3 regions of the Nocardia sp. NBC_01327 genome follow, and region 3 is predicted to be linked to each of the others. Evidence: riboswitches for the same ligand, from Rfam matches in the RefSeq annotation. Region 3 holds a riboswitch; each other region holds the start of a gene.

Region 1 (7,690 bases), 1.7 Mb from region 3:
CGCCGTGATCGGACCCAAGTCGGCGCGACCCGGGGCGACGCTGTGCGCGCCGGAGACTCCGGTGCTGCTGGAGCCGCCGACCGTCAGTGATCCGGTGGTCTCGGTGGCGGTGGAGGCACGTACCGCGGCCGATGCCGAGCGGCTGGCGACCGCGCTGGCCCGGATGGTGGAGGAGGATCCGTCCCTGGTCGTCCGCACCGATCCGGAGTCGGGGCAGACGCTGCTGTCGGGCATGGGTGAACTGCATCTCGAGGTGGCGGTGGAGAAGATCCGCCGGGACCGCGGGATCGGGATCGCCGTCGGGCGTCCGCAGGTGGCCTACCGGGAGACGGTGATGCGCGGGGTGTCGGGACTGCGGTTCCGGCATATCAAGCAGAGCGGTGGTCCCGGGCAGTTCGCCGATATCGTCATCGACGTGGAGCCGCTTGTTGTCGATGCGGAATCATCCGGTGGCGCAGTCGAATTCGAGTTCCACTCGACGGTGACCGGTGGTCGGGTGCCGGAGGAGTACGTGCGCGCCGTACAGGCGGGATGCCGAGATGCCTTGGCGGACGGTCCGATCGGCGGTCATCCGGTGATCGGGGTGCGTGTCACCCTCACTGACGGTGCGACCCATCCGGTCGACTCGTCGGAGCGGGCCTTCCGTGCCGCCGGGCGGCTCGCACTGCGAGAAGCCTTGCGCACCAGTGAGATGGCACTGCTCGAGCCGCTGCTCGAGCTGACCGTCACCGCTCCCGAGGAGTCGCTCGGTGCGGTGCTCGGTGATCTGGCCGCGCGCCGTGGCCGGGTCCTCGATTCGGTGACCCGGGGCAGCACGGTGGTGGTGACGGCGTCCGCGCCGCTGGCCGAAGTGTTCGGTTACGCAACACGTTTGCGCAGCCGGACCCAGGGGCGCGGCACCTTCACCAGCCGCCCGCTCGGATATGACCGGCCGCCTGGTCGGTAGGAGGTCCGGCCCCGGTGGCTGGGGGTGACCCGGATAGCTGGGGGGTCTCGAGGTGGTCGGTACGCGTACATGCGGACCGGCCACTTCGCTGTTTGTCGAGGGTTGTCCGGAATCAGGGGTTGATTGTTGTCGCAACTACAGTTACTGTTGTCGCAACAACGAAAACGCGAACGAAATCCAGGGGCAGTCATGATGTACTCGTTCATCGAAGAAGCTGTGATCAAGGGCGATATCGACCAGGTCTGGGCGGTGGCGACCGATGTGGCACGCTGGTCGGAGTGGGATCCGCACGAGGAGCAGTCGCGGATCGACGGACCGTTCGAGGCGGGAACCACCGGATGGGTCAAGCCGAAGGGCGCTCCGGCGGGGCCGTTCACGATTACGGCGGTCGAGCAGGGGAAAACATGGACCAGCGAGGCGGGCATCCCGTTCGGGAAGCTGCGCGGGCAGCGCACCTATGAGGCGCTCGGCGACGGCACGCTGCGGGTGTCCGAGCGGGTGGAGGTGCACGGTCCGTTCGGACCACTGTTCAAACTGATCTGGGCGAAGGCCATGCGAGCGGATATGCCGCTCACCTTCGCGGCATTGGAGAAGGAGGCACTGCAGCGTGGCTGAATCATCGGACGGACCTCGCGGAATCCCGCGGGGTCCGCTCATGAGCCCGGGTTTCTGGCTGCATCACGCCGCGCTGGAGTGGCGGGCGACGCTGGAGCGGAATCTGCGGCCGCTCGGGTTGACGCCCACCCAGTTCAATCTGCTGGCGTCGGCGGGCTGGCTGGGCCGGCAGGGTGAGCTGCCGACTCAGCAGCAGGTGGCCGATATGTCCGGGGCGGATCGGATGATGGCGTCGAAGGTCATTCGGGTATTGGAGGAGCGGGGGCTGCTAGCCCGCCGCGCGGATCCGGTGGATGCGCGCGTGCTGCGCATCGAAATCACCACTGCTGGACGTGAACTGGTGGGCAAGGGCGTGCAAATTGCCGTCGATACCGATGCGCAGATGTTCGGACCCGCCGGTGAGCAGCTGCGGGAGCAGTTGAAACCGATTGCCGCGCACCGAATTCCGGACTGAACCGCGCCGATCCTCGAGCTGCCCCACCCTCGACATCGAGCTACTCGGTGCCGGGCGCTGACTTGCTCCACTCCGGACCCTGAGCTACCTCGCCCGGTCGTTGACGTACTCCACTCCGGACTCCAGACGCTAAGCCACTTCGGCGCGCCAGCTGGGCTAGTCTGCGGCGGACTTGACGAGGATGGCGCGGGTGTAGAGCAGGTCGAAGCCGCTGCGCTGGGCGTTCTGCTGGGATTTGGATCCCGGCTGGGTGGTGATGACGGCGATATCGCAGCCCGCCGCCGTGGCCTCGGCCAGGCGGGCGGCCAGCAGCGCCGATTGAATGCCGCGCCGCCGATGGCCGGGAAGTGTTGCGGCTCCGGTGAGTTGGGCAATGCCCTGGGACATTCGCATACTCGCGCCGCCCGCGATCGTGCCCTCGTGCACGGCGACGTAGCGCTGTACTCCGGCGGCCGCGGTGAGATCGCGCATGGCGCTCGCGATGATTTCGCGCGGGAATTCCTCGTGCGAGACCACGCCCTGGGTATCGGGGTGCGCGAAGCCGTCGGCGATGACATCGAGCCAGATATCGAATTCTCCTGTGCCGCTGTGCCTTACCTCGACATCCGCGGGGAGAGCGGCATCGGCCGCCCTGTCCAGCGCGATGCCGAGAACATTCTCGAACGACACGAGCCGGTATCCGCGCGCGGTGAGGAGTTCGCCGAGGGCGGGTTCGCCGAGATGCGCCAGCTCGATCTGAACGGGCGTGTCCCGCACCTCGAACTGTTTTTCCACCGCCTCGAGTTCCTCCGCATCGGGAACGCCCGCGAACCCCAGGCCCGCCACCTTGTTGAGCGGGGAGCCGTACTCGGCGAAGGCGGCCACACCGCCCGCGATCGGGATGACGAATCCCTCCTCGGTGCCGAGGCGGGCGCTTGCCGCCGCGCCGCCGGTGGCGATCAGTTCCGTCTCGACCCGTTCGATGCGTGCGCCGAGCTCGACGCTGCAGAACAGGGATCCGCGATCATTTGCCATGCCGATCAGCCTAGTTCGAGGTCGCAACCGGTTTCTTGGGGAGAACGGCGTGTCCGTATGGTCGGGGCGTGGCCATTGATCGTGCGACCGCCGTTCCGAACGGACTTGTTGTCGGGTTCGACCTGGATATGACGCTGATCGACTCCCGCCCCGGCATTGCCGCGGTGTGGGATGCGGTGGCCGCCGAGACCGGGGTGCCGATCGATTCCGAGCTGGTGGTGTCGCGGCTGGGTCCGCCGCTGGCGGTGGAGGCGGCCGAATGGTTCCCGCAGGAGCGGGTGCCGGAGGTGGTGGCCATGTACCGGCAGTTCTATCCCGGACTCGCGGTGGAGCCGAGCGATCATCTGCCCGGTGTGGTCGATGCGCTGGCCGCGGTGCACGCCGCCGGCGGGCGGGTGCTGGTGATCACCGCCAAGAACGGCCCGCACGCGCAATTGCATCTGGATCACCTCGGTCTCGACGTCGATGATCTGGTCGGCGGCGCGTGGGCGGAGGAGAAGGGCGAGGTGCTGCGCGAGCACGGTGCGTCGATCTATGTGGGCGATCATCTCGGTGATGTGCGCGCCGCGAAGGTGGCCGATGCCTGCTCTGTCGCGGTGACGACCGGTCCGTATTCCGCCGCCGAACTGTCCGCCGCGGGTGCGGATGTGGTGCTCGCCGATCTCACCGCATTCCCGGCCTGGTTGGCCTCTCACCTGGCCGTTTAGCCACCACACCAGCGGCGAGACCGCCTGCGCGACAGGCGATTCGTCCCATTCTTCACATCACCTTGATTCCAAGGGTGTCTCGGCCCATCCTCGCGTCGCTACATTTGCGCCCACGGTCACGAGTATCAGCATGTTCGAGCCCCGGCTCGCTGATCGGCAACCCTCGCACAGCGGTGGGGTGCCCCGGGTGACGACCAGGTGGTGTCCGCCGGGCATCGCAAGCGCTCTCATGCCCGGCAGTGGTGTGGGTGAGTACAGAGGAATCAGATGAGTAAGCAGTGGTCCCGGTCGCTTCGGGTAGTGGTGGGCATCGCGTCCGCGGCCGTGGTGGCCGGGTCGTTGTCGGCGTGCGGCAATTCGTCGGACAGCAATGGCGACACCGTGTATTTCGGTGTGTCGGGGCCGAAGTCGGGGGCCTCGGCGGAGTACGGGCGGCTGTGGCAGCAGGGCTTCGATCTGGCGATCGATCAGGTCAATGCGGCCGGCGGCATCAATGGTAAGAAGGTGGCGCTGAAGTGGGAGGACTCGCAGTCCGACCCGAAGCAGACGGTGCCGATCGCGACCAAGTTCGTCGGTGACAATTCGATCATCGCCGAATTGGGCGACTTCTCCTCTCCCGCATCGATTGCCGCGTCACCGGTGTACAACCGGGGCAAGCTGGTGCAGTACGGCTTCACCAATTCGTCGACGGAATTCACCAAGGGCGGCGAGTATTCGTGGAGCCCCTCGATCACCTTGGACACCTTCCAGGATCGCAATACCCAGTGGGTGCAGTCGAAGGCGAAGAAGGTCTCGGTCGTCTACCTCGAAACCGATTGGGGTAAAGAGGCTTTCAAGTACTTCCAGCAGTTCGCGCAGCAGCGGGGCATCGAGATCGCCTACTCCTCGTCGATCCTGCCCGATTCGCAGGACTTCCGGCCGGTGCTGATCAAGGGCCGCGATGCGAACCCGGATGCGTTTGTGCACCTGGGATATGGCCCGGATGGTGCGCTCGTGGTCAAACAGTTGCGCGATGTGGGATACAACGGCCAGTTCTTCGGCGGCCAGAACACGCCGCAGTTCATTCAACTGGCGGGCGCGGCGGCCGAGGGAGACATCGTGAACGGCGTCTTCTCGCCGTCCGATACCAATCCGAAGGTGCAGGACTTCGTGACGAAGTTCCGCGCGAAGTACAACACCGATCCGGGCGACTTCAACGTCTACGCCTATGACGCGATCAATGTGCTGGTGCAGGCGGCCAAGTCCGGCGGCGCCACCCGCGAGGGCGTGCTGAAGGGTCTGCGCGAGGTCAAGAACTTCAGCGGTATCGGCCTGGGTGATTCGTTCGCGTTCAATCAGCAGACGCGGCGGCCGGACGGGGTGAAGCCGATCGAATTGCTCTTGAAGAACGGCGCATTCGTGCCGACCGGTAGCAAGTAGCGCGGCAATGTTCGACACGCTTATCGCGGGTCTGGTCCACGGCAATGCGTATGCGCTCATTGCCGTGGGCATCACCCTGATCTTCGGGGTCACCAATGTCATCAATTTCGCGCACGGCGCGATCTTCGCCTTCGGTTCGGTGCTGGGCTGGTGGCTGATCGCCCAGCACGGGGCGCCGCTGTGGGCGGCGATCATCGTGGTGGTCGGCGTGACCGCGCTGGTCGGGGTGGGTATCGATGTGCTGGCGGTGCGCCCGCTGCGGCGGGCGCCGGCCATTTCGGCGCTGCTCGCCACCGTGGCGGCGGGGTTGATCATCGAGAACGTGGTGGCGCTGATCTTCGGACCGGAAACACGGCCATTCCCGGAAGTGCTGTCCACCAATAACTTCCGGGTCGGCGGCGTGCGGTTCGGAACCTCGGATGTGGTCATGTTCGCCATCACGATCTCGGTCATGGTGGGGCTGTGGGCATTTCTGCGCTTCGGCCGGTACGGGCTGGCCATCCGGGCCACCGCGCAGGATCCGGATGCGGCCGCGCAGATGGGCATCAGCGTCGGGCGGATCCAGTCGCTGGCCTTCGCCATCGCCTCCGGGCTGGGTGGGCTGGCGGGCATCTTCGTCGGCCTCTACAACTCGAACATCTCGCCGACCAGCGGCAGCATTGTCGGTATGACCGGCTTCGTCGCCGCGACCATCGGCGGGCTCGGCTCGATTCCCGGTGCGGTGCTCGGCGGTATCGTGCTCGGGCTGGTGGAGGCGTTCGGCATCTACACCTTCGGGGACGGGTACCGGGATCTGATCACCTTCGGCCTGCTGGTGGTATTCCTGGTGCTGCGGCCGGGCGGACTGCTGGCCCGCCCGCCCGCAATCGAATCCGAGCCGCTGACCGGGACCTTCCTCGGTTCCGGGAGGCTGCTGCGGGTGCGCTGGTGGCATGCGCTCATCGCCTTCGCCATTGCGGGGCTGGTGATTCCGGCGGTATCGAACGATTACGGCATCTCGGTGGGTACGCAGATCCTGGCGTACGCGATCATCGCCGTATCCATGACGCTGGTCGCCGGGTCGGCGGGACAGTTGGCCATCGGGCAGGCGGGGCCGATCGCCATCGGCGCGTACACCTCGGCGGTGCTGACGGTATCGCACGGCTGGGCCTTCCTGCCCGCCATCATCGCGGCGGGAATCGTTGCGGCCGTGGTGTCTTCGGTGCTGGCCGCACCGCTGTGGCGGCTGGGCGGACACTATGTCGCCATTGCCACGCTGGGCATCGGCATCGTCACGGTGGCGCTGATCCGCAATTGGGAATCGGTGACACGCGGCAGCTACGGCATTTTCGGAATTCCGCCGCCCGAGCTGTTCGGCTTCGAATTCGTCACGCACACCCAGATTTTCCAGTTGGAGCTGGTGGTGCTGGCGATCACGCTGGCGGTGATCCTCGGGATGCAGCGGTCACGATTGGGCACCGCCATCCGGGCCATCGGCGCGGACGAGGTCGCCGCCCGTTCGGCGGGGGTGCCGGTCCGCGATTACAAGGCGCTGGCCTTCGCGATCGCCGCCTTCTTCTCCGGGATCGGCGGTTCGCTGCTGGCGCACCAGTACTCGTATATCGATCCGACGGTGTTCAATCTGCCGATGTCGCTGCTGGTGGTGACGATTCTGGTGCTCGGTGGCACCGCCTCGCCGTACGGGGCCGTTCTCGGGGCCGTGGTGTTGATCGGTGCGCCGGAGGCCCTGCGACTCGCGCCCGAACTGCGGATCGTGCTCTACGGGCTGGTGCTGCTGCTGGTCGTGCGCTTCCGGCCGCAGGGAATTCTGGTGAGGAGGGAACGTGTCCGAGTCACAGCCTGAGCCGGCGCTCACGGTGCGTGGATTGCGCCGTGCGTTCGGCGGGGTGCGCGCCGTGGATGGTATCGATATCACCATTGCGCCAGGGGAATTCGTCTCGATTATCGGGCCCAACGGGTCCGGTAAGTCGACGACGGTCAATCTCATCTCCGGAGTATTGAAGCCAGACAGTGGTGATATTCTGGTGCGGGGCAAAAGAATTCGCCCCGGAAAGCCGGAGGCTGCGGCCGCCGCGGGCATTGCTCGCACGTTTCAGAACGGGCGGGTGTTCGGCAATATGACCGTTCGCGAGAATGTGGATGTCGGCTTGCAGACCACCCTGCGCGCCTCCCGCCCGCTGCGCTCGCTGGCGGGAATCCCATTGCTGCGCTGGATATCTCTGCTGGCGGAACTCTTCGTCGCACTGGTGCCCACACCGTCCGTGCGGGCCGAGCGCAAGGAGTCCGCCGCCAGGATCGACGCCCAGCTGGCGCGGTTCCAGGAGCGGCTCGGCCCGCGTGCCGACAATGCCGCGTACACGCTGTCCTATGCCAACCGCCGCCGCACCGAAATCGCACGGGCGCTGGCGCTGGAACCCGATCTGCTGCTGCTCGATGAGCCGGCCGCAGGCATGAACCAGACCGAGACCGCCGAAATCGGCAGGCAATTGGCCGAATTGAAGGCGCAGGGACAGACCGTGCTGCTGGTCGAACACA
Region 2 (7,690 bases), 760 kb from region 3:
GGCGGCTGCTGAAAACCCTGCTGCGGCTGGCCGTATTCGTACGGCTCCTGATACCCGCCGGGCTGACCGGGGTACCCCTGCTGCGCGGGCGGCATCGACGGCAACTGGGTGTGCGCCGCCGGTGCCGCGTAATTCGGCTGTGGCGCATAGCCGCCCGGCTGTCCCGAGAATCCCTGCTGGACAGGCTGGGCGGCGTAGCCCGGCTGCGCGGTCGGACCGGGCTGACTCGGAAAGTCCGTTCGAGCGGGCTGACTTCCGTACCCCTGCCGGCCATTCCAAGCGGAATAGCCCTGGAACTCCGTCTGCGCGGGCTGTGCGGACATGCTTGGCCGGCCGGTGAAGTTGGGTTGTGCCGACTGACCGGCGAAGTTCGGCTGGCCGGGACCGCCCGAGAAGTCCTGCGGGGCAGGCGCTACGGCGTAGGCCTGCTGGGCGGAATTGGCTTGCCGGCCGGAGAAGGCGGGTGGGGCGGGCGGAGCTGAGAAGTTGTGGGGGGTAAGTGGGGCGGAGTAGGGCTGCTGGGCGGATAGGCCGGACAGGCTGGATTGTGCGGGCTGGGGCGAGAAATCTTGTGGGGCAGGCTGGGCGGGGTAGCCCTGGGGTGGGAGGTTCGGGTCGAACTGGGTCGGCTCCGGGGTGGCGGGTGGGGTGTCCTTCTTCTTGAAGACGAAGTAGACGCCTACCGAGATGAGGAGTAGGACCAGAACGCCGAGGAGGCCGAACATGTGGCCGATGACGCGGCCGCCGACCTTGGCGAGAATGATGATGGCGAGTGCGCCGGCGGCGGCGGAGGCGCGGGCGATTGTGCTGCTGCCTGGTTGATTCTGGCTCATGAGATGGAATTCCCCCGATCGAAAACTGTTGCGGGGGCAGCATACCCACGGTTCTGGACGAGTGTCCGTGTCCGTTCGGCCAGCTCACCATTTAAATAGGTCATATCGGACAAAGCTGTCCGGCGGTGCGTCGGGGGTGCGAAGTCGGCTGCGATCTGGCAGGTTGCGGTGGCCGCGACTACCGTTGTTCGCGTGCACACCATGCCCCCGACCGAGGTCGAACCCGCCCCCCGCCCCAGATGGCTGGGTATGGGTTTGCCGCTGCTCGCCGGGGGTGCGGTCGCGGGAGGGCTGGCGCTGCTGCATTTCCGGGACCCTCATGTGCAGGGGGCGTACGGGTTCTGCCCGTTCAAGGAGTTGACGGGGTACTGGTGCCCCGGATGCGGCGGGTTGCGTGGGCTGCACAATCTCACCGAAGGGCATGTGGTCGATGCCCTGCACAGCAATCTGCTGATTCTGCCGCTGCTGCTGGGTTTCCTCGGCTGGATGGTTACCGCGCTGGTGTACGGCTGGCAGGGGAAACCGATGCCACGGGTGCCGAAGGTGCTACCGAAGCCTGCGCTCTGGGCGCTGCTGGCGTTGGCTCTCCTATATACGGTGTTCCGCAATACGCCCTGGGGAACGTGGCTGGCCCCGGTGTAATCCGTTCGTCCCGAACTACCGGTGACCAGCCTGCCGGGCGGGCCCGGCGTGCCTGTCCGCGTAATTCCCGCCGAATCAGGGCATGCTCTCGATATGAGTGATTCTCTGAAAGACCGTGTGCGAGCGAAGCTGATCCGCCAGCTCGCGGAGGACGGGCCGGACCAGGAACACGATGACGGGCGCCAGCTTTCGGTCCAGGACGACCTGGATCTGCTGAACGCCGTCACCGACGACGACCCGTTCGTAGAGGAACTCGCCGAGCGCTACCTGGTGCCGTAACCCGCTCCCGGGAGCGCGCCGATCAGATGGCGCAGGGTGCTCCGCCCTCGGCGCTGCTGCCGAAGGGGCGGGTTTCGGGGGTGGGGTTCCAGTGGCCTTCGGTTTTGGCGTAGTTCCAGGCGGAGCCGTTCTCGACGAGGGTCGAGAGGGCGTCGATCAGGCGGTCTACGGCGGCGGCGGTGCTGCCGAGGCCGATGCTGGCGCGCAGGGCCGCGTCGACGCCGAGTCGGGCGAGCAGGGGGTGGGCGCAGAAGCGGCCGTCGCGGACGCCGATGCCGTGTTCGGCGGAGAGGTACGCGGCCACCTGGCCGGGTTCGAAACCGTCGACGGTGAAGGCGACAATGCCGACGGCATCGGTGCTGTCCCGCCAGATGCGCAGGAAGTTCACGCCCGGAACGGTTTTCAGGCCGTAGCGCAGGCGGTGCGTGAGGTACTGCTCGTGCTCGCGGACGGTGGTCTCGTCGAGTTCGGCGAGCGCGTCACACGCGGCGGCCAGCGCGGCCACGCCGAGCACATTGGGAGAGCCGGCCTCGTGCCGCTGCGGGGCGGGGGCCCATTCGACGCCGTCGGCGGTTACCGAGCGGACCGCGCCGCCGCCCGCGAGGTACGGCTCGGCGGCATCGAGCCAGTCCCGCCGGCCGACCAGTACGCCCGCGCCGAACGGCGCGTACGCCTTGTGCCCGGAGAAGGCCAGGTAGTCGATGCCGCTGGTCTGCAGATCGATGCGGCGGTGCGGTGCGAGCTGGGCGGCGTCCACCAGGATCCGGGTGCCGCACTGGTGCGCGATCCAGGCCAGCCGCTCCAGCGGCAGCAGTTCGCCGGTGACATTCGAGGCGCCCGTAATCGCAAGCAGCGCAGCGGGTTTGGAGCACAGTTCGGCTACCACGCGCTGAATGGTCTCCTCGATGGTGTCCGCGACCGGCACCACCCGGCGACCGCCTCGGATCCACGGCAGGAAGTTGGCGTGGTGTTCCACATCGAGCACCACGGTGTCGCCGGGTACGCAGGCGGCGAGCAGATTCAGTGAATCGGTGGTGTTGCGGGTGAAGACCACGACCTGGTCATCGCCGGCATTCAGGAAGCGGGCGACCGAGCCGCGGGCGGCCTCGTAGCAGTCGGTGGAGACGCGGGAGGCGTAGCCGGCGCCGCGGTGCACGCTGGCGTAGAACGGCAGCAGTTGCTGCACCCGGTCGGTGACCTGCGTCAATGCCGGTGCGCTGGCGGCATAGTCGAAGTTGGCGTAGGTGGTGGTCCCACCCTGCACGAGAGGTACCCGCAGATCACAACCGGAGACGGTGGCGAGAGCGGCACAGGACTGGTCGGCAAATGCAGTCATCACGAAATCCCATTCGGGCAAGGGACGCGCGATCAGAAAAAGAATGATCGAGAGTCCGCGCTTGCCGCGCCCGGTCGGGCGGCGGCCCGGTCGTCACCTGGAGCACCCCACCGCGGAGGAGGGTTGCCGACCAGCTAGCCAGGGCTTGACGCTGGTACTCATGACCTGATTTGGAAGGCTGGCAGATGGTCCGGGGTCTTGTCAACCCCTTCGGAAAAATCATCCGAAAGTTGGAGTGGGTGGGCCGCAAAGTTCGAATCGCGCGATCGTTGCTGACGCGTATGGTCAAGGGGAAGTTAGGGTAGCCAAAGGTGGGCGCCCCCGGTTCGAAACGAGGAGCTCGACCATGTTGGATACCGCGCCGTTCTCGACGCTCATTCGTTCCGCGACCGAACAGCAGCACACCGAGGCCGAACACTCCACCTTCATGAGCGATCTGCTGCAGGGCAGGCTCGGCGTCGAGGCCTTCTACCGCTACACCTCGCAGCTGTGGTTCGTCTACGACGCCCTCGAAAAGCATTCCGCCGCACTGGCTTCCGACCCGGTCGCTGGACCGTTCGTCAAGCCGGAGCTGAATCGCCTGGCGGCCCTCGAAATCGATCTCGCCCACCTCGGCGGCGCGAACTGGCGCGAGGAACTGGCAGCCCTGCCGTCCACCGCCGCCTACGCCGCCCGCATCGACGAGTGCGCGCGCACCTGGCCGGCCGGTTACGTGGTGCACCACTACACCCGCTACCTGGGCGATCTTTCGGGCGGACAGGTCATTCGCGGTACCGCCGAGAAGCTGTGGGACCTGCCCAAGAAGGGTGACGGCGTCCGCTTCTACGTCTTCGACGACATCTCCAACCCGGCCGCGTTCAAGCGCGAATACCGGGAGAACCTGGACGGGCTGCCGATCGCCGGTCCGGATGTCGAGCGGGTGCTCGACGAAGCTCGTCTCGCGTTCTCGATGAACACCGCTGTGTTCCGCGAACTGGGCGCGGAATTCAGCGCGCGGAACTGAATCTCTGCTGCTCGGGGGAGCCGCCGGCCATTCCCTCCGGATAAGGTCGGCGGCTTTCTATTTGTCCCCCCGCTGTACCGCGGCGCCGGCCCGGCCTTGCGCCGCAGCACCGGGTGCGCTGCCATAGAGGTGTGAGTTTCCCTCTGCTGCTGAGTTTTATCGGGCTGTGCGTACTGCTGGCCCTCACTCCCGGCCCGGATACCTTTCTGGTGCTGCGCTTCACGATGGCCGGGCGCCGCCCCGGTATCGCCGCGGCGGTCGGATCGTCGTTCGGCGGGCTGGTCTGGGCGGTGGTGGTCGCGGCGGGTGTCGCGGCGCTGCTGGAACAGTCGGCGACGGCGTATCGCAGCTTGAAAGTGATCGGCGGAATCTACCTGCTGTACCTGGGTGTTCGCGCCCTGCTCGAACACCGGCGCGGTCAGGCGGCGAGCGCCCCGGAACTCACCGCGGACGGTGCTCCGGCGCAGCGGGTGTCCGTTCGCTCGGCATTCGCTGCCGGATTGCTGTCCTGCATTTTCAACCCGAAGGTCGGGCTTTTCTATCTCGCGGTACTGCCGCAGTTCCTGTCGCAGGTGACCTTCGCGAATACGCTCGGCCTCGGCGCCATCGAATGCACCATCGCCGCAATCGAAATGGTGCTGCTGGCGGTCGCCGCCTCGCGCGCGGTGGCGCTGCTGCGCAAGCCCAAGGTGCGGGATCGGCTGGAACAGGCGAGCGCGGCCATCCTGGCGGCGCTGGGCCTCGGCACGGTGGCCTCGGCGGCCTGAGCGCGCGGTCGCCTGAGCGCGCGGTGGCTCGGGCGCAAGAGCGCCGGCTCAGTCGGCGATCTCGGCGCGGTGGTAGACGCCGTTGTAATAGACCAGCGGCCCGACGGCGGGTGCGTCCTCGGTGTTGTCGTGCACGCGCGTGACCAATCCGACCACCAGGGTGTGATCGCCGATCGGGATGAGCTGATGCACGGTGGCCCGCACCCAGATCGGAGTGCCGTGCAGTACCGGTTCGCCGCTCGGCAGGGTGGTCCACAGCGACCGGTCGGTGAAGCGCTCTTCGGCGCTGCGGCTGAATCGCTGGGCCAGATGCTTCTGATGTTCGCCGAGGAAGTGCACGACCACCGAATCGGCGTTCGACAGGGCGGTGAGGCTGGAGGAGGTCGCGGCGATATTGAAGGAGATGAGCGGCGGCTCCGCCGAGAGGGAGGCGAAGGAGGTGGCGGTGAAACCGACCGGACCGGCCTCGGAGTGCAGGGTGACGATGGTGACGCCGGCGGGATAGTGCCGCATTGCGGCCCGGTACTGCTGGGCGGTGATGCCGCTCAGGTCGTCGGGCGCTTGGAAGTCGGCGCCGTGCGTGAATAGCTCGGTGCCGGGCGGCGGAGAATCGGTCACATTCCGAACCTACGTCGTCCGGGGGCTGGATATTCCGGGGAGTGTGAAATATCGCGCGGGGGTGGAGTCTTGTGCGGAGTGGGGTGCGAGAAGTTGCGCGGATTTGGGGTCCCCCGAAACGACGGTAGGGGGTGGGGTGGGGATCAGTCCACGTCTATGGCGAGACCTGCGGTGATTCGTACTAATTCTCCAAAAGTCGTGCGGAACATCGTATTCGGATGTCCGCCCGCCGCCCACAGCTCCGAATGCCGGGCCAGTGCGGTGTCGATGAAGGTGGGCAGATTGATCGGATGCCCGACCGGGGCGACGCCGCCGACCGGCTGCCCGGTCACCTGCCGCACCATGGCGGCGGGTGCGCGGGTGAGGGTGCCTTCCAGGCGCTGACCGGTGTGATCGAGGTCGACCTGGTGTGCGCCGGAGACCAGCAGTAGCACCGGATCGTCGTCGAGCAGGAAGACCAGGGATTTGGTGATGGCCCCGATCTCCACGCCGAGGGCGTGGGCGGCATCCGCGGCGGTGTGGGTGGGTTGCGGCTGGGTGAGAATCACCCCGTGATGGCCGCGGGCGATGAGCGTGTCGGAGACTTTGGAAGCGACCGGCGGCAGGGACCTGCGCATGGCACCAGAGTAGAGCGATTGCGGTGGATGTGCGGGGTATCAGTATTCGGGGTAGCCCTCTTCGGGGCCGAGCATCCGTGTGAGGCGGATCCGGGTGATCCGCACGAGCTCGGTGACGGTGCGCTCCGAAATGGTTTCGTGCGCACACGAATCGAAGGCGCTGTCGAGTTCGGCGGGGGAGAGCGCGTGCAGTTCCCCGTCGGCGGCGGTGAGCAGGGCGTCGTGGCCGGGGTAGGGGCGGCCGTCCGCGATCTTGGCTGCCCAGGTGATGCTGCAGCAGCATTCGTACAGGGCGTGCACGGCGCGGTGCCGGGAAAATGTATTGAACCGGTCGAGGCCGATTCCGTGATGCATCAACATCGAATCTCCACACTCGGGAGTGCAGTTGGTGGACCGTTCAATCGTCCCGTTCGGGACCGCCGGTAAACCAGTGCGGCGCAGCAGATTTAGCACAGGGTTTACACCGCCCGCCCGGACCGCCCGAACCCCCGATACGCTGGACCGATGACCGATTGGAAGGCTTTCGAGGTCGAAAGCAAAGACCACATCGCGACCGTGACGCTGACCGGTCCCGGCAAGGGCAATGCCATGGGCCCGGACTTCTGGCGCGAGCTGCCGCTCATCTTCGGCGAGCTCGATGCCGATCCGGAGGTGCGGGCCATTGTTCTCACCGGCGCGGGCAAGCACTTCTCCTACGGGCTGGATCTGCCCGCCATGGCTCCGACGTTCGGCGCGCTGCTGGCCGATCGGGCGCTGGCGGGGCCGCGGACCGGGTTCCTGCGGGAGGTGCGCGTCATGCAGGCCGCGGTCACCGCGGTCGCCGATTCGCACAAGCCGGTCATCGCGGCGGTCGCGGGCTGGTGCATCGGCGGCGGACTGGATCTGATCGCGGCCGCGGATATCCGGTTGGCCAGCGCGGACGCGAAGTTCAGTCTGCGGGAGGCGAAGGTGGCGATCGTCGCCGATATCGGGTCGCTGCACCGGCTGCCGGGGATCATCGGCGAGGGGCACCTGCGTGAACTCGCGTATACGGGCAAGGACATCGACGCCGCGCGCGCCGAGAAGATCGGCCTGATCAACGACGTCTACGCCGATCGGGAGGCGACGCTGGACGCGGCCTACGCGCTGGCGCGGGAGATCGCCGCGAACCCGCCGCTGGTGGTGCAGGGCATCAAGGATGTGCTCGATCAGCCCAAGGTGGGCAAGGTGGCCGACGGGCTGCGCTACGTCTCGGCCTGGAATGCCGCATTCCTGCCCTCGGAGGATCTGACCGAGGCCATTCAGGCGGTCTTCGAGAAGCGCGAGCCGCGCTTCCAGGGGAAATGACAACTCTCGTAACCTCTCAGGGGCTTTGCCCCTGAAACCCCGTCCGAGGTCCGGCGCTGCTCTCCAGGTCCGGCAAACACGTTGCTAACGCTGGTCACCGAGACCGCTTGCGCCGCAAGCGGTCTCGAGTGGTCTCCGAGCCCTGACGCTGGGCCGGAAAAGGACTGCCAACCTCCGGTTCGACGCCTATCGTGGTGCGAGGGATCGGGAGGTTGAGCATGGCGACATCCGAGGTGACCGAATCGACCGGGGAGGGTGGGTTCACCCAT
Region 3 (7,690 bases):
GTCGGTGCGCGACAACCTGCCCATCCTGCTGGTCGCCGCGGTGATGGTGGTGGCCGTGGTGTTCCTGGCCTGGGATCGCTGGCGGCGCGGGACGTTCTTCTTCGGCGGCGCGACGCTGCTGGCGGCGGCGCTGCGACTGCTGCTGCCGACCGATCGCGTGGGCCTGCTGGCGGTGCGGAGCAAGCCGTTCGACGTGGGCTGGACGGCGGTGCTCGGCAGCGTGATCATCGTGCTCGCCGCGACCATCAACAGCCTGGGCGTCACGTAAATCTGGGCGTCACCCAGCCGCGTGAAGCCGTCAGTCGTGCGAATCCGGCGCCGCGCGGATCTACGGCAAATTCCCCGGAAGCCGGGCCTCCGGGGAATTCTCTAGTGGGTGTTCTCGACTGTGCTCAGACGTTGGTGAGGCGGCGACCCAGCTCGCGGCGCAGGATTTCCTGATCCGGTAACCGGTGGAGCACACGCAGCACGGCGGGGCGAAGCTCGTGCTGCTCCTCATCGGAGAGCAACGCGACGAGATCGCGAAGATCCATGTCATCGAAGGCTGCTGTCATGTCACCACCATACGACCACCGCCGAGTTTCGGCACGGATTCCGGTCTCCGGTTACCTGGTGTCACGCGAACGAAACCGACAGTGCGTCAAGATAATTCGTACGAAACAGGCGCGACTCATGGCATTGTCTGCGGTCATTGCACCGCAGGCATTACATACCGGTCGGTCGCTGGCGATACTACCGATCAGCCACGCGCGGCGCGCGCCAGCTCCATCGTCTCGAGCATCAGCTTGCTGACCGCCTCGGTCTCGGTGAGGAAGCCGTCGTGGCCGTCGCGGGAGTGCACGATCTCCAGCCCCTTACAGCCCGGCAGCAGATCCGCCAGCTCCTGCTGATTCCGCAGCGGATACAGGCGATCGGAATCCACACCGCCGACCACACACGGTACCGGCGTGCCCGACAGCGCCGCCTCGATGCCACCGCGCCCACGGCCCACGTCGTACCGATTCAGCGCCTCGGTGAGCAGGACGTAGGTGGCCGGATCGAAACGCGAGATGAGCTTGTCGGCCTGGTACTCCAGATAGCTCTGCACCGCGTAACGCCCACCCTCCCAGGGGTTCTCGTCACCCTGGGCGAAATTCTCGAAACGGTGATCGAGCTCGGCCTCGGCGCGATAGGTGAGGTGCGCCATACGCCGCGCCAGGCCCATGCCCGTCATCGGCGCACGCCCGGTGCCGTAGTAGTCACCGCCCTGCCAGTCCGGATCGGCCTTGATGACGGCGATCTGGGTGGTCTGCTGGCCGAGCTGATCGGCGGTGGCCCGCGCACTGGCCGCGAGCACCAGTGCCGCGCCGACCCGTTCGGGATATCCGATCATCCACTCCAGCACCCGCATGCCGCCCATGGAACCGCCCACGACGGCGGCCAGGCGCTCGACCCCGAGCACATCGAAGAACTGCGCCTCCGCGGTCACCTGATCGCGCACGGTGATCTCGGGAAACCGTCCGCCCCAAGGCTTTCCGTCCGGCGCCAGCGACGCCGGACCGGTACTGCCCTTACAGCCGCCGAGCACATTGGTGGCGATGACACACCACTCGCGGGTGTCGATGGCCTTGCCGGGACCGATGGTCCCGTCCCACCAGCCGGGCTGATCGTGATGCACATCGGCCGGGCCGACCACATGCGAATCACCGGTCAGCGCATGCTCGATCAACACCAGATTGTCGGCATTCGCCGATAGTTCGCCCCAGCGTTGCACGGCCAGCGTCACGTCGGGAAGGACGGCGCCGCTCTCCAGCGCCACCTCCCCGATCGTAATGCTGCCGAGCGTGCCGTCCGGCGGCGGAAGCAGGACTTCCGCCGTCGAACGGGCAGTGCTCGATTCGATATTCGCGGTCAACTTGCGGCCGCCGTCAATCCGGCGCGCAGGTCCGCCAGGATGTCGTCGATGCCCTCGATACCCACGGCCAAACGGACCAGACCAGGGGTGACGCCGGAAGCGAGCTGCTCCTCGGGTGTCAGCTGGGAGTGGGTGGTGGAAGCCGGGTGGATGACGAGCGAGCGCACATCCCCGATGTTAGCGACATGGCTGTGCAGCACCAGGGTGTCCACGAACTTCTTGCCCGCATCCACGCCGCCGGCCAGTTCGAACGAGACGATGGCGCCGACACCCTTGGGAGCCAGTTGTTTGCCACGCTCGAACCACGGCGAACTCGGCAGCCCCGCGTAGTAGACCTTCTCGACGCCCGGCTGCTGCGTCAGGAACTCCGCCACGGCCTCCGCATTGGACACGTGCCGCTCCAGCCGCAGGCTCAGCGTCTCGATGCCCTGGCTGATCAGGAAGGCGTTGAACGGCGAAGCCGCGGCGCCCAGATCGCGCAGCAGCTGCACCCGTGCCTTGAGTGCGTACGCCGGCGCGCCGAGATCGGCGAAGACGGCGCCGTGGTAGCTGGGATCGGGGGTGGTGAAGCCCGGGAACCGCGGCTCACCGTCGGCATCGCGCACGGTCCAGTCGAAGGTGCCGCCGTCGACGATCACGCCCGCGACCGCGGCGCCGTGCCCGCCCAGGTACTTGGTGGCCGAGTGCACCACGATGTCCGCGCCGTGCTTCAGCGGCTGGAGCAGGTACGGCGTGGCGACGGTGTTGTCCACGATCAGCGGGATGCCCGCCGCGTGCGCGACACCGGCGATGCCCGGGATGTCGAAGATGGAGCTGCTCGGATTGGCGATCGTCTCGCCGTAGAACGCCTTGGTGTTCGGCCGCACGGCCGCTTCCCACTGCGCCAGATCATCGGGATCCTCGACGAAGCTGACCTCGATGCCCAGCTTGGGCAGCGAGTAGTGGAAGAGGTTGTAGGTGCCGCCGTACAGGTGCGGGCTGGACACGATGTGATCGCCCGCCGAGGCGAGGTTCAGGATCGCGTAGGTCTCCGCGGCCTGCCCGGAGGCCAGCAGCAGTGCGGCCACACCGCCCTCGAGCGCGGCGATGCGCTGCTCCACCACGTCCTGGGTGGGATTCATGATGCGGGTGTAGATATTGCCCGGCTCGGCGAGACCGAACAGCGCGGCGGCGTGATCGGTATCGCGGAAGGCGTACGAGGTGGTCTGGTAGATCGGCAGGGCGCGCGCGCCGGTGGTGGCGTCGGGGGCCTGTCCGGCGTGGATCTGCTTGGTCTCGAAGGACCAGTTGGCCGGGTCGATGTCGCTGGTTGCCGAAGAGGCAGCGGGCGCGGTCGAGTCACTCATGTCGTGCTCCAGAGAAAAGGTCGCCGAATGGCGGAGGTGGACGTTATCGGAAGGCGAATAAGCTTCGACAACAACACATCTCGGGTCCTCCTACAGTGCGCTTGCGCTCGGCCTTCGAGCGCCTGGTCCTCACCCGGAGCACCCCGCCGCTGCTGGAGGGTTGCCGATCAGCGAGCCGGGGCTTAACGCTGATGCTCTTGACCTGTTGCGAAATTCTAACGGGGACCGGTGGCGGCCGTCGCGACGGGGAGGGCGCAACTGCGCGTGTACTCCTCGTAGGCGGCGAGCACATTGTCGATGAGCTCGCGTGCCGTGCTCGCGCTGGAGCAATCGGGGAACTCGGAGGAGGCGTCGAATTCGCACTCCATGCCGATGCGCACGATGGCGTGCCAGGTGGCCGAGATCATCCGCACCGGCATGGCGTTCGGATCGGTCTGCAGGCGTTCGGCGAGCACCGTCGTCATGGACAGGGTCTTGGTATCGGCCGCGGACAGGCTTTCGGCGCGGACTGTCGCATTGCTCTGGGTGATGCGCTGCATCTGCTGAAACCAGTGGAACGGCAGCGGATTGTCGCCCTCGATGACCTGCTCGACCACGGCCATGAACGCGTCGAGCAGGGCCTGCAGCTCATTGCCGGTGATGGGCTGCGCGCGCAGCTGGTCGGCGAGCGCCCGGCCCATGTCCTCGATCGGGGCGATGACGATCGCCTCTTTGCTGTCGAAGTACCGGTTGATGGTGCGCGGTGAGACATCGGCCGCATCGGCGATCTGCTCGACGGTGGTGGCGTCGAAGCCCTGGGCATCGCACAGCTGCAGTGCCACATCGATGATGCGCGTCCGGGTCTGCTGCTTCTTGCGCTCGCGCAGACCCGGCCGATGGCGCTCCAGACTCGCCCGCTCGGGGCTGTGGAGTGTCAGTGAACCGGCATGCGTCGACGACTCGGACATGCCGTCATTGTATAGCCGTCCGGCGAGATTGTGACGAGAACCGCCAACTGTCTGATTGCGACACTTTTCTCTTGACGCCAATTGTCTGGAGGTGCCACGATGGACCAGGCTGTTCGAACCACTCCTGAGGAGACGGCATGACCACTGGGATGGCGACTCTCGCGCCCGATGAAAAATCAAGTCAGACAAGCGCTTCCAAGCGCTGGCTGGCGCTGGGCGTGATTGCCATGGCCCAGCTGATGGTGGTGCTCGACGCCACCATCGTCACTATTTCCCTGCCCTTCGCCCAGCAGGACCTCGGCATCAGCGACGGCAACCGGCAGTGGATCCTCACCGCCTACACGCTGATCTTCGGTGGCCTGCTGCTACTCGGCGGACGGCTCGCCGACTACCTCGGCCGCCGCCGCATCTTCCTGATCGGCCTGATCGGCTTCGCCGGAGCCTCGGCGCTGGCCGGACTCGCGCAGAACACCGCGGAACTGTTCGCCGGTCGCGGCCTGCAGGGTGCGTTCGGCGCACTGCTGGCGCCGGCGGCGCTGTCGCTGGTGTCGATCACCTTCACCGAGCCCAAGGAGCGGGCGCGCGCGTTCGGCGTCTTCGCCGGCGTCTCGGCGGGCGGCGCGGCCATCGGCCTGATCGTCGGCGGTCTGCTCACCGAGTACGCCAGCTGGCGCTGGTGCCTGCTGGTGAACACGCCCATCGCACTGCTGGCCTTCGCCGGCGCCATGGCGTTCGTCATCAAGGACATTCCCGCGCCGCGCACCGGCGGGTACGACCTGCCCGGCGCGGTCACCGCGACGCTCGGTCTGATCTCGGTCGTCTACGGCTTCAGCCGCGCGGCGTCGGACGGCTGGACCGCGAGCACCACCCTCGGCTTCCTCGTCGCGGGTGTGGCACTGCTCGTCGCCTTCGTGGTCATCGAACGTCGTACCGCGAATCCGCTGCTGCCACTGCGTATTCCGGGTGAGATCAACCGCGGCGGATCGTTCCTGGTCGCGCTCATCACCCCGATCGCCATGTTCGCCATGTTCCTGAACCTGAGCTTCTACCTGCAGCTCACCCTCGGGTACTCGGCGCTCAAGGCGGGTGTGTCGTTCCTGCCGTTCCCGGTGGGCATCGTCATCTCGGCCGGTATCGCCAGTGCGCTGCTGCCGAAGATCGGGCCGCGTCCGGTCATGCTGACCGGTGCGGTGCTCGGCACGGGCGGTCTGCTGTACCTGGCCCAGCTGTCCTTCGGTGACAGCTACTCCACCAGCGTGCTGCCCGCCATCCTGCTCATCGCGCTCGGCATGGGCGGATTGTTCGTGGCCATGCAGACCACCGCGCTGCATCAGGTGGACGAGAAGGATTCCGGTGTGGCCAGTGCGCTGCTGAACGCGGCGCAGCAGGTCGGCGGTTCCATCGGCACCGCGCTGCTGATGACGCTCTCGGTGCAGGCGGCCGAGCGGTATGCCAAGAATCACCCGACCATCGACAATGTGGTGGCCCGGGCGGCGATCCACAGTTATGACGTGGCGTTCTACGCGGGCGCCGGCTTCTTCCTGCTGACCATTCCGATCATCGCGTTCATGATCCGGGACAAGCCGGAGACGCTGCTGGAGGGCTCCGAGCACGTGCACGTCGGAGTCTGAGCTACCACCGCTTTCGCGGGCCGCGTCCTCTCCGGGGGCGCGGCCCGCGTCGTGCCGGGGGCAACCCGTGTCGTGCCGGGAAAGCCCCGTGGTGACGGTGCACACTACTCACCGGTAACTGAGGGCGGGGTCCCGCACAGCGGGGGCTGCCCGTGCGGTGCGGTTCATAGCAGCAGTACGCTCGTCTTGTTTGGCGCCACAAACTGTACGGACCTGGTACCAGAGGTCCCGCAGGAAACGTCGGGCATATACGTTGTTTGTTGAACAGCCGGGGTCCCCGCTCACAAGCGTGCTCACCCGGCCGTGCAATGGGAGCACCACCTTCCTAGGAGGACACGAAGTCCATGTCCAAGATCAAGGTTGAAGGGACTGTCGTCGAACTCGATGGCGACGAGATGACCCGGATCATCTGGCAGTTCATCAAGGACAAGCTGATAATTCCGTACCTCGATGTGAACCTCGAGTACTACGACCTCGGCATCGAGTACCGCGACAAGACCGATGATCAGGTCACCGTCGACGCCGCCAACGCCATCAAGAAGCACGGCGTCGGCGTGAAATGCGCGACGATCACCCCGGATGAAGCCCGCGTCGAGGAATTCGACCTCAAGAAGATGTGGCGGTCGCCGAACGGCACCATCCGCAATATTCTGGGCGGCACCATCTTCCGTGCGCCGATCATCATCTCGAATGTTCCGCGTCTGGTTCCGGGTTGGACCAAGCCGATCATCATCGGCCGTCACGCCTTCGGTGACCAGTACCGCGCCACCGATTTCAAGGTGCATCAGGCCGGCACCGTCACCCTGACCTTCACGCCGGAGGACGGCTCCGAGCCGATCCAGCACGAGGTCGTCCGCATGCCGGAAGACGGCGGCGTGATCATGGGTATGTACAACTTCCAGGACTCGATCCGGGATTTCGCGCGTGCCTCGCTGAATTACGGTCTGCAGCAGAACTACCCGGTGTACCTCTCCACGAAGAACACCATCCTGAAGGCCTACGACGGCATGTTCAAGGACACCTTCGAAGAGGTCTACCAGACCGAGTTCAAGAAGGAATTCGACGCCGCCGGCCTGACCTACGAGCACCGGCTCATCGACGATATGGTCGCCTCCGCGCTCAAGTGGGAGGGCGGCTACGTCTGGGCCTGCAAGAACTACGACGGCGATGTGCAGTCCGACACCGTCGCGCAGGGCTTCGGCTCGCTGGGCCTGATGACCTCGGTGCTGCTCACCCCGGACGGCCGCACCTGTGAGGCGGAGGCCGCGCACGGCACCGTCACCCGGCACTTCCGCCAGCACCAGCAGGGCAAGCCCACCTCCACGAACCCGATCGCCTCGATCTTCGCGTGGACCCGTGGCCTGGCTCATCGCGGCAAGCTGGACAACACCCCCGAGGTCATCGCCTTCGCGCAGACCCTCGAGGATGTCGTCATCAAGACCGTCGAGGACGGCCAGATGACCAAGGACCTGGCGCTGCTCGTCGGCGGCGATCAGGGCTACCTCACCACCGAGGAATTCCTCGGTGTGCTCGACGCCAACCTGGCGCGCACCCTGCGCTGAGGCGCAACGGCAGCTCGCCACCACATTCCGGGCACCTGTCCCGCCACTCGGCGGAGCGGGTGCCCGAACTGTTTTCCGCGCTCGGGCCGCTTTCGGCACTCGGGAAAGAGTGCCCCGGGTTCCCATCCGCCCTGTTCGTGAGTGAGATCACCGGTGCGGAGGGTATCGGGCGGGTTCGCTCGGATGTTGCGATTGGTCGTGGCCAATTCTGTCTCCGAATCTGTTGATTCCGTGTCCGAGAGCACGGCCACGTCCGGGTACGTCGAGCCGGCGGCCGGGCGCGGGTGGCATGTGCCCGCCATGCTGGCGC

What was found. A riboswitch is a leader RNA that binds a small molecule or an ion and turns the genes downstream of it on or off. The one in region 3 is predicted to bind S-adenosylmethionine.
Region 1: linked by a shared signal. The riboswitch ahead of OG326_RS41625 (ABC transporter substrate-binding protein) and the one ahead of OG326_RS07390 (bifunctional o-acetylhomoserine/o-acetylserine sulfhydrylase) in region 3 are both predicted to bind S-adenosylmethionine.
Region 2: linked by a shared signal. The riboswitch ahead of OG326_RS04265 (aminotransferase class V-fold PLP-dependent enzyme) and the one ahead of OG326_RS07390 (bifunctional o-acetylhomoserine/o-acetylserine sulfhydrylase) in region 3 are both predicted to bind S-adenosylmethionine.

Annotation. Positions count from the first base shown of each region.
Region 1 is NZ_CP108383.1:9,074,687-9,082,376, reverse strand. Features, by position in the region: gene fusA (elongation factor G) at 1-946, shown strand, start outside; gene OG326_RS41645 (SRPBCC family protein) at 1,136-1,561, shown strand; gene OG326_RS41640 (MarR family winged helix-turn-helix transcriptional regulator) at 1,554-2,015, shown strand; gene OG326_RS41635 (GNAT family N-acetyltransferase) at 2,172-3,008, opposite strand; gene OG326_RS41630 (HAD family hydrolase) at 3,098-3,736, shown strand; SAM riboswitch class IV at 3,851-3,966, shown strand; gene OG326_RS41625 (ABC transporter substrate-binding protein) at 4,004-5,155, shown strand; gene OG326_RS41620 (ABC transporter permease) at 5,163-6,998, shown strand; gene OG326_RS41615 (ABC transporter ATP-binding protein) at 6,979-7,690, shown strand, end outside.
Region 2 is NZ_CP108383.1:970,035-977,724, forward strand. Features, by position in the region: gene OG326_RS04250 (hypothetical protein) at 1-833, opposite strand, end outside; gene OG326_RS04255 (DUF2752 domain-containing protein) at 1,035-1,475, shown strand; gene OG326_RS04260 (hypothetical protein) at 1,569-1,754, shown strand; gene OG326_RS04265 (aminotransferase class V-fold PLP-dependent enzyme) at 1,777-3,090, opposite strand; SAM riboswitch class IV at 3,143-3,256, opposite strand; gene OG326_RS04270 (biliverdin-producing heme oxygenase) at 3,437-4,093, shown strand; gene OG326_RS04275 (LysE family translocator) at 4,225-4,860, shown strand; gene OG326_RS04280 (flavin reductase family protein) at 4,909-5,373, opposite strand; gene OG326_RS04285 (YbaK/EbsC family protein) at 5,622-6,095, opposite strand; gene OG326_RS04290 (2-oxo-4-hydroxy-4-carboxy-5-ureidoimidazoline decarboxylase) at 6,135-6,455, opposite strand; gene OG326_RS04295 (crotonase/enoyl-CoA hydratase family protein) at 6,600-7,421, shown strand; gene OG326_RS04300 (MDR family MFS transporter) at 7,640-7,690, shown strand, end outside.
Region 3 is NZ_CP108383.1:1,725,485-1,733,174, forward strand. Features, by position in the region: gene OG326_RS07375 (DUF3017 domain-containing protein) at 1-268, shown strand, start outside; gene OG326_RS07380 (hypothetical protein) at 393-554, opposite strand; gene metX (homoserine O-acetyltransferase MetX) at 740-1,894, opposite strand; gene OG326_RS07390 (bifunctional o-acetylhomoserine/o-acetylserine sulfhydrylase) at 1,891-3,240, opposite strand; SAM riboswitch class IV at 3,333-3,443, opposite strand; gene OG326_RS07395 (TetR/AcrR family transcriptional regulator) at 3,456-4,187, opposite strand; gene OG326_RS07400 (MFS transporter) at 4,325-5,818, shown strand; gene OG326_RS07405 (NADP-dependent isocitrate dehydrogenase) at 6,163-7,380, shown strand; gene OG326_RS07410 (MFS transporter) at 7,612-7,690, shown strand, end outside.